2 regions of the Phyllobacterium sp. CL33Tsu genome follow, and region 1 is predicted to be linked to the other one. Evidence: predicted binding sites of a transcription regulator. Region 1 holds the regulator's gene; the other holds the start of a gene.

Region 1 (4,677 bases):
CGCAACGCCGACGTTTTTTAGCCAGGAGATCGAGCGCGGCACGCTGTTTCTGTTTCTCCCGGTGTGTTGCGGCATCGGCGCCATCATCTATTTCAGCGCGTCGGCCGAGCCAAGACTGAGCGCCATTTTGTTTGGGCTGACCCTGCTTGTCGGGCTGATGCAGCTCGCCCATTCCCGTCCGAGGACCAGACTGGCGCTCGACTTTGCAGTTGCCGTTGTCGCGGGAATGGTCGCCGGCAAGCTCGAAACCATGCGCGCAGATACGAAAATGCTTGGGTCGGACATTACCACCCGTTTGACCGGACGCGTCGTGGCCATGGCTAGAGACGCAAGAGGCGGCTGGCGCGTCACCCTCGACATTATCGCAACCGAGCGGCCGACACTCCGCTATTCGCCGCAACGGGTTGTCGTGTCGGCGCGATCCGTGCCGGCAGGAATGAAAATTGGCGCGGGACTGCAGGGCCTCGTCCACCTGCGTCCGCAGCGAGGTCCGGTACGGCCCGGCAATTACGATTTTGCGTTCAATAATTACTATAAGGGCGTAGGCGCAAATGGGTTTTTCCTTGGCAAACCTCAACTGGCCGCAACGCCGGTCGATGAGGCGATTGCGTCTCAAGCCTGGCAGACGGTCGCCAATATCCGCCAGCAACTTACGCAGCGTGTGCTTTCCCGCATCAAGGGGGAACCCGGCGATATTGCGGCTTCGCTGATTACCGGCCAGCGCGACGGCATCAGTGAGGCGACGAATGACGCAATGCGACTGAGCGGGCTTTCGCATATTCTTTCGATTTCCGGATTTCACATGGCGCTGGTGGCCGGCATCATCGTCGGCTCGCTTCGCGCCAGCATGGCCCTCTTTCCCGGCTTTGCAGCCCGCTATCCAATGAAAAAACTGGCGGCATTCGTCGCCCTTGCCGGTTCCGGTTTCTATCTCCTGCTCTCCGGCGCCGACGTAGCGGCACAGCGCAGTTTCGTGATGCTGGCGGTGATGCTCATTGCCATGATGGCCGATCGCGCGGCAATCTCCATGCGCAATCTCGCCATCGGCGCTTTGATCGCGATAGCGCTGCTTCCGCATGAAATTCTCGGACCGAGTTTCCAGATGTCATATTCGGCGACAGGCGCGCTCATTGCATATTACGGCTGGAGATCGCGCCGAAAGAACAGGTCAAACCGAACGAAAGGCGAGGGATTGCTTCTGCGTTTGCCGATGATGGCGGCAAGCCATGTCGGCGCTATCGCCATGACTTCGTTGGTTGCCGGGACGGCGAGCTCGATCTTCGCCGCCTACCATTTCAACAACACAGCGCCGCTTGGGCTTGTGGGCAACGCGCTGGCGCTGCCCGTTGTCTCGATCTTTGTGATGCCGTTTGCGGTGCTTGCTGTTCTTGCGATGCCATTTGATCTCGATTGGCTGCCGTTTGCTGTCATGGAACGCGGCATCGAATGGGTCATTGCGATCGCGAAGATGGTCAGCGCGCATTCGCCAAGCGGCAATTTCGGATCAATGCCGCAAACGAGCCTGCTTTTGATGACCGCGGGACTGGTCCTGCTCATGTTGCTGACAACGCGGCTGCGGCTCGTTGGATTTGCAGTAATGGCATTGGCCATAGTGCCGCTCCGCTCTGCACGTCCGCCGGATATAGTGATTGCTGAAGAGGGCAGGCTCGTCGCCTTGAGCGCCCCCGATGACACGCTGACGGTGAACCGTGCCACGGCAAGCCGGTTCACCCTCGATAACTGGCAGCAGGGGTACGGCGCAATTCGAGTGCTCACGCCGGCAAAGAATGGCGCATCGCCGGCCGATGGACAATTTGAGTGCGCCGACGGCGTGTGCCTGGCGAGGGAAGCCGGCGGCCTGATCGTCGCCTATACGGACGATCCGACCAAAAAATCAACGGCTTGTGCCGAGGGCGATATCGTCGTCCTTGCCTTTACCGGTCCCACAGCAACCTGCGAGCCGGGGGACGTTCTTGTAATTACGGCGCAGGACCTGGCGCTACGCGGTTCCGCAGAAATCAAGTTCGGCGACAACAAGGTCGATCCACCGTCCGGCCTTGATGCGGCTGCATTTGCTGTAGAACAACTGCAGGCACGCCTCCAGTCTGCAAACATTATCTACGCAGTAGGCTCCCCGCAGCGCCCCTGGAACGCCTATCGGGTCTTCTCCCGCACCGCCCGTAATCTTGCGGAGCAAAAACCGCAGCGGCGTGCCGCAAAGACCAAGCCACCGGCAGACGATCAGGAAAACCCGATACGTCAGTAACGGCGGATCAAACCGACCAGCTTGCCCTGCACGCGCACCCGATCCGGCCCGAATATGCGCGTCTCATAGGCCGGATTGGCGGCCTCGAGAGCAATCGATGCCCCTTTGCGCCGAAAGCGCTTCAAGGTTGCCTCTTCGTCATCGACAAGCGCAACCACGATTTCACCGGGATTGGCGGTGTCGCCGCGCCGAATGACGACCGTGTCGCCGTCGAAGATGCCCGCCTCGATCATGGAATCGCCCTTGACCTCCAGCGCATAATGCTCCCCGCTGCCGATCATGTCCGGCGGCAGGCCAATCATATGCGTCTGATTCTGGATGGCGGAGATTGGTACACCGGCCGCGATCCGGCCCATGACGGGTATGTTGACGATCGTCGGCGCACCGTCGTCATCCGAAGCGCGTGGCTGCGGGCGGGGGGGGGCGACATTGCGGCCGAGGCTGCCCTCGATCACGCTTGGCGAAAATTTCTTTTGCGCATTGAGACCAGGCGCAATTGAATCCGGCAGGCGCAGGACTTCCAGCGCCCGCGCACGGTTAGCAAGCCGTCGAATGAAACCTCGTTCCTCGAGCGCTGTTATCAGCCGATGTATCCCTGATTTGGACGCAAGGTCCAATGCATCCTTCATCTCGTCGAAGGATGGAGGGATGCCGGTTTCCTTAAGACGCTCATGGATAAAGAGCAGAAGTTCGTGTTGTTTACGCGTGAGCATCGGCGATCCTTCGAAACGGAATCGGAAAAACAAAACCAGAACAAACACTATCTGTTCCAGTTGTGTTCCACAAGTATTAATATGTCGTGTAGAAGGAGTGCGCCGATATCCAAATAGCGCATCTGGCCCGTTGCCGGCACATGCGCGATGAACAACGCCGATGCGTCAGTACTTGCCGACGACGTTGAAGAACACACCGCGGTCGTTGAGCGTCAGGTCGCGCAGATCGTCGGAGAAATTCCCGAAATTATAGCCGACGCCGACCTTGAAGTTGTCACCGACGTGGCGATAAACGGCGGTGAGCACGCCAAGATCTGTCGTATCCGCCTCGGCCATGTGCATAACCCGCCCTTCCAGCAAGGCGTCCCATTTCTTGACGATGTGAAAATCGGTTCGAACAATGCCGAGATGCGCTGAGGAAGTCTGCCAATCGGAGAATGCGTCGAGATCGTCCTGAAGCCGCTCGCGCACTTGACCGTAGCGGAAGCCGTATTTCGCGCCGACGGACAGCCAGGGAACGAGATCGTAGGTGAAATCGGCGGAAAGAATGTTGCTGCGCTGTGCTGGCCCGTATTCGTCGCCGGTCACCGCGCTGACCTGATCCTCGCCCGGAAGATCATAAAGCCACGTATATTTGAAGAGGGCGTTCAGCCGGTCATTTGTGATCGGACGGTAAGCATACCGGAATAGAGGGAGGAACGCCTTCGCTGCTGGCCGTCGCCGTATTGACGATCTTGCCGGTGTCGAGGTCGTCCTGTTTGATCGTATATTCGGCGGTACAGGTCAGCGTGGCCTTTGCCGGCAACCCGCCGGGCGGCAGCGGATCGCATTTTACCGTATATCTGTCGTCCGTGACCACAATGGGTTTGGTGATCGTCCCATTGCCGGTATTGGTGACGGTGTATTTATAGACGATCTTCTCGCCGACGGCCGAATAGGGATTGGGTGTGATCTTTATGTCCAAGCCCATGACAGGAAGACGATAAGCCGTGGCCGACACTTTTGGAGATGAGAACTTGCTGGTAGCGGCGGCTGCGGTATTGGTTACCTTGTTGGCGTCGAGATCGGCCTGAACGACCGTGTAGGACGCCGAGCATGCGATCGACGCGTTTGGTAAAAGTCCGCCGACCGGAAGGGAAGGACAGGTGACGCTACTGATTTTGTCGTCATTAATATTTATCGTATCTGTAATCGCAACGTTGCCGGAATTGGTAATCGTGTAACTGTAGTTAATCTTATCTCCAACATTCGAGTAGAGATCGCCACTTGTGATGGTCTTCGCCACCGTCATGGCGTAACGATACGGCGTATTCTTGAAGATGCAGGTAATGTCGTCGCCCGCTACAGGAGTGAGATCGAAACTAGTTCTTTTCCCAGAAGGAAGACCTTCGGTGGAGCCGCCAGTTGCGTTTGTGCAAGAGTATTCTGGAAGATACTCCGCAGACGATTTGTTTGGCGCGGATTCAGAAAAGGTATACTTCGAACCCACTGCAACGTTGGTTAGTTGTGCGATACCCTCAGCGGCAGAACCCGCGCCCGTCGTAGTGGTGGTCACTTGCACGACTTTGCTGGCGTCTGCGATCATTAAAACAAACTGATCGGCTGGATTGCCACGATTCGCGGTCAGTTCCTTCTTGAGGGTTAGCCGTGCGTCGTCATCCAGTATTGTGTACGTCGTGGTGGTCGTCGATTTGCCAC
Region 2 (4,677 bases), on a different contig from region 1:
CGTTTTGCAGGGGAGTTGCAAAGACTTAACGTCCTTAGCCATGCAATTGATCAACGCCTGGAGCTGTGGGAGCCGATATGCGCGCTGAAGAAGGAGTGTCACCTGTCAACGATCACACATTCCTGCGCGTCGGCGGCGAACTTGCCCGGCTGATCGCAGCCTATGACTGGGCTTTGACCCCCCTCGGCCCAATTGACGCCTGGCCGCAAAGTCTGAAGTCGACGATCTCGCTCATTCTTCATTCCCCAGTGCCGATCGTGACACTATGGGGCGAGCTCGGCATTATGATCTATAACGACGCCTACTCGCTCTTTGCCGGCGGGCGACACCCCCAGCTGCTCGGCAGCGAGGTGAGAAAAGGCTGGCCGGAGGTCGCCGATTTCAACGACAATGTCATGAAGGTCGGGCTTGCGGGTAAGACGCTCGCCTATCTGGATCAGGAACTCGTCCTTCATCGCAGCGGCAAGCCGGAACGGGTCTGGATGAATCTGGACTATTCGCCGCTGATCAACGAGGACGGTGTGCCCTGCGGCGTCATGGCGATCGTAGTCGAGACGACTGCGAAGATCAAAGCCGAAGAAGCCCTTCGCAATGAAACGCGCCTGCTTCAGATATTGAACCGCACCGGCGCCAATATTGCCGCCGAACTTGATCTTGGCAAAGTGGTCCAGATGGTGACTGACGCAGGCGTCGAGCTGACGGGCGCGCAGTTTGGCGCATTCTTTTACAATGTTCTCAACAAGGAGGGCGAGAGCTACATGCTCTACGCGCTCTCCGGCGTCGACAAGGATGCCTTTTCGAAATTTCCGATGCCGCGCAATACGGCGGTATTCGAGCCGACATTCAAGGGCGAGGGCGTCGTCCTCTCGCACGATATTATCGCAGATCCGCGCTATGGCCGAAATGCTCCTCACAAGGGCATGCCAAAGGGTCATCTGCCGGTTCGAAGCTATCTCGCGGTACCCGTGACTTCGCGCACCGGAGAGGTACTCGGCGGGTTGTTCTTCGGACATAACGAACCTGGCAAGTTCCAGCCTGATCATGAAACGCTCCTCGTCGGCGTGGCGGGTCAGGCAGCGACCGCCATCGACAATGCCAGGCTGTTTCAGGCGGCCGATCGCGAACTCACCGTCCGGCGCAACGCGGAAGAGGCGCTCCAACGGCTTAACGCCACGCTGGAACAGCGGGTTCTCGACGAAATCGCCGAGCGATCGAAAACGGAAGAACAACTGCGCCAGTCGCAAAAGATGGAAGCATTGGGCCAGCTTACCGGCGGCGTTGCCCACGACTTCAACAATCTCCTGCAAATCATATCGGGCAATCTGCAACTCCTGGCCAAGGACATGGCCGGCAATGCGCGGGGCGAACGGCGGATCGAAAACGCCCTGGCGGGCGTAAGCCGCGGATCGAAGCTGGCGAGCCAGCTTCTCGCGTTTGGACGCAGGCAGGCACTCGAACCCAAAGTCGTCAATATCGGCCGTTTCATCGCCGGTATGGGCGACATGATGCGACGGACAATCGGTGAATCGATCGAGATTGAGATCGTTCGCTCCGGCGGGCTATGGAATACCCTGATTGACCCGGCGCAGATCGAGAACGCGCTGCTCAATCTCGCTATCAATGCGAGGGATGCCATGCCCGATGGCGGCAAGCTGACGATCGAGGTCGGCAATGCTTCGCTCGACGATGCCTATGTGCGGCGCAATCCGGAGGCGGAAGCCGGTCAGTTCGTGATGCTGGCGGTTACGGATACGGGGACGGGCATGACGCCCGCCGTCCTCGCCCAGGCGTTCGAACCGTTCTTCTCGACGAAATCGGTCGGTCGCGGCACTGGGCTGGGCCTCTCCATGGTCTATGGTTTCGTCAGGCAGTCAGGCGGTCACGTCAAGATCTATTCGGAAGTTGGCCAGGGCACGACGGTAAAACTCTATCTGCCGCGCGCGCAGCAGAACGAAGACGAGTTGATCGAGACCGATCTCGGCCCGACGATCGGCGGCACGGAGACGATCCTCGTCGCCGAGGACGACGAGGAGGTGAGGGCGACCGTCGTCGAAATGCTGGGCGACCTCGGTTATCGCGTGCTCAAGGCCAAGGATGCGGCGAGCGCGCTATCGATCATCGAGAGCGGCGTTCCGATCGACGTGCTCTTTACCGATGTCGTTATGCCTGGACCGCTGGGAAGCCCCGAGCTTGCGCGCCAGGCCCGCCAGCGTCTGCCGCAGATCGCCGTGCTCTTCACGTCTGGCTATACGGAAAATGCCATCGTCCATGGCGGGCGGCTCGACCCCGGCGTGGAACTTCTCTCCAAGCCCTATCAGCGTGAGGCACTCGCCCGCAAGATCCGGCATATTCTCGCGCTGCGCCGCGAGAGGGGATAGTAGAACTCGCCTGTTGTCAGCGTCCTTTCGGATTCTCCAGGCGCTTCGCCGTCGTGCTAAAGGCTGCAGGCGCCGCTTTCACTTCCTGGGCCTTCGCCTGTTTGGGTTTTCGAACTTCCTTGTTGCTACGTTGTTGACCTTTGGCCATATCGCTCTCCTGCTCGTCATGGCGGGAGCATTGAACGCTCGCAAGCGCTGGCATGCCGTCAGAAGACCCAGCGCTGCACCAGTTAGAGAACCATTGGCAGGCCGCGTCAAACGCTAAGTTCCAAGTGCAACATAAAATCGACAAGCTGAAGCAAAGCGCGCCGGCACTTGGCCTGATCCACAAAGACCGCGGGTGCAAAATTCAAGTTGGCTCGATAAACAAGGCAGGATCGGCCGGGAAGCACTGCCATTTCATGGTCGCACATTTTTTCGGGTTGATGGCTTCCGATTGGCGCGGTCCCTTTCCGAGAAAGCTCAGTCTTGACGTAACTCCAGCAAGAACATATCATGAACATTATGAGGAAGAGCTTAAAACAGCGGTTGGCCATCTTGTCGGATGCGGCAAAGTACGACGCTTCATGTGCCTCCAGCGGAACGGTGAAGCGCGACTCGTCCAGGTCGGGCGGATTGGGATCGACCGAGGGCGCAGGCATATGCCACGCTTACGCACCGGATGGGCGCTGTATCTCGCTCCTCAAAATTCTTCTCACGAACTTCTGTATCTTCGATTGCGCCTACTGCATCAACCGATCTTCGAGCAATGTTGAGCGGGCGCGCTTTACCGTGGAGGAAGTGGTCTGGCTCACGCTCGAATTCTATCGGCGCAACTATATCGAGGGCCTGTTCCTTTCATCGGGCATCATCCGCTCATCGGACAACACGATGGAACAAATGGTCCGCGTTGCCCGGGAATTGCGCACGACCCACGGCTTTCGCGGCTATATTCATTTGAAGACGATACCGGACGCTTCGCCACATTTGATCGAGGAGGCCGGGCTTTATGCCGATCGCCTTTCGATCAACATCGAATTGCCCACGGATTCGGGCATTGCCCGTTTTGCACCGGACAAGCGGCCGGTTGAAATACGAAAATCAATGGCCGATCTGCGGCTGAAAATCGAGGCGGCAAACGAGCCGACCCTGCAGACAAAGCGGCGTAAGCGTTTCGTTCCGGCAGGCCAGAGCACGCAGATGATCGTCGGCGCGGATGGGGCCAGCGATGCTACGATCTTGCGCGCCAGCTCGCGCCTTTACGGTGGATACCAGCTGCGCCGGGTATATTATTCCGCGTTCAGTCCCATACCGGACGCGTCGAAAAACCTGCCGCTTATCCGGCCGCCGCTCGAACGCGAGCACAGGCTCTATCAGGCAGATTGGCTCTATCGATTCTATGGGTTCGACATTGAGGAAATCACATCGGCGCGGCCGGACGGAATGCTGGATCTGGACATGGACCCAAAGCTCGCCTGGGCACTGGCGCATCGTGAGCGATTTCCCGTGGATATCAACCGGTCGGCGCGCGAAATCCTGCTGCGCATTCCCGGGCTTGGAACGAAGACGGTCAAGGCGATCCTTTCGGGGCGGCGGCATCGCCGCCTACGCCTCGAAGATCTGCAACGGCTTGGCGTGTCGTTGAAAAAGGTCAAGGCGTTCATTATCGCTGACGGCTGGTCGCCGCACCGGCTGATAGACAGTGCCGACCTCAACCACATGTTCCAAAGAAAACCTGAACAACTCGCACTGCTCTGATGCGAAGCGTCATTCTGGAGGGCAGGGGAAATTTCATCGAATGGCGCGATGCCGCGCGGCGCCTGCTGTCGCACGGCATTGAGCCCAACGACGTCGTGTGGAGCGATGCCGCAGGGGGATGCGACATGCTCGGTCTTTCGATCCCCGACGCTGGCGAAGCGGCGAACGGGTCCCTTGCCGTCACTGCAACTGAAAGATTCATCGACCTCGCCGAAACCGTTATCTGCAATAGCAGCCCCGCACGGTTTGGCCTGTTGTACCGTATCCTGTCGCGGATGCAGAGTGACAAGAGCCTGTTGAACGTCGCTTCTGACGAGGACGTGGCGGCAGCGCTGAAACTGGAAAAATCGGTGCGGCGCGATAGCCACAAGATGAAAGCGTTTGTGCGCTTCAAGGAAGTCATCCACCAGGAAGTCCGCGCGCGAAGACAGTTCGTGGCGTGGTTCGAACCCGACCACTTTATCGTGGAGCGTGTGGCGCCGTTTTTTCAGCGGCGTTTCACAGATATGGATTGGATCATCGCCACACCCAGGGGGTCGATGATGTGGGACGGCCAAAATCT

Evidence for each region. Region 1 encodes LexA, which represses DNA repair genes until DNA is damaged. Its sites were predicted from a motif close to TGTTCNNNNTGTGTTCNG; they were not measured.
Region 2: the regulator LexA is predicted to act here: its motif matches at 2,863-2,880, upstream of BM074_RS18970 (putative DNA modification/repair radical SAM protein).

Annotation. Positions count from the first base shown of each region.
Region 1 is NZ_FORJ01000003.1:240,843-245,519, forward strand. It holds gene BM074_RS13845 (ComEC/Rec2 family competence protein) at 1-2,266, shown strand, start outside; gene lexA (transcriptional repressor LexA) at 2,260-2,979, opposite strand; gene BM074_RS13855 (hypothetical protein) at 3,145-3,567, opposite strand; gene BM074_RS13860 (DUF7507 domain-containing protein) at 3,635-4,677, opposite strand, start outside.
Region 2 is NZ_FORJ01000006.1:74,886-79,562, reverse strand. It holds gene BM074_RS18975 (ATP-binding protein) at 78-2,378, shown strand; gene BM074_RS23450 (hypothetical protein) at 2,395-2,526, opposite strand; gene BM074_RS18970 (putative DNA modification/repair radical SAM protein) at 2,883-4,115, shown strand; gene BM074_RS18965 (UdgX family uracil-DNA binding protein) at 4,115-4,677, shown strand, end outside.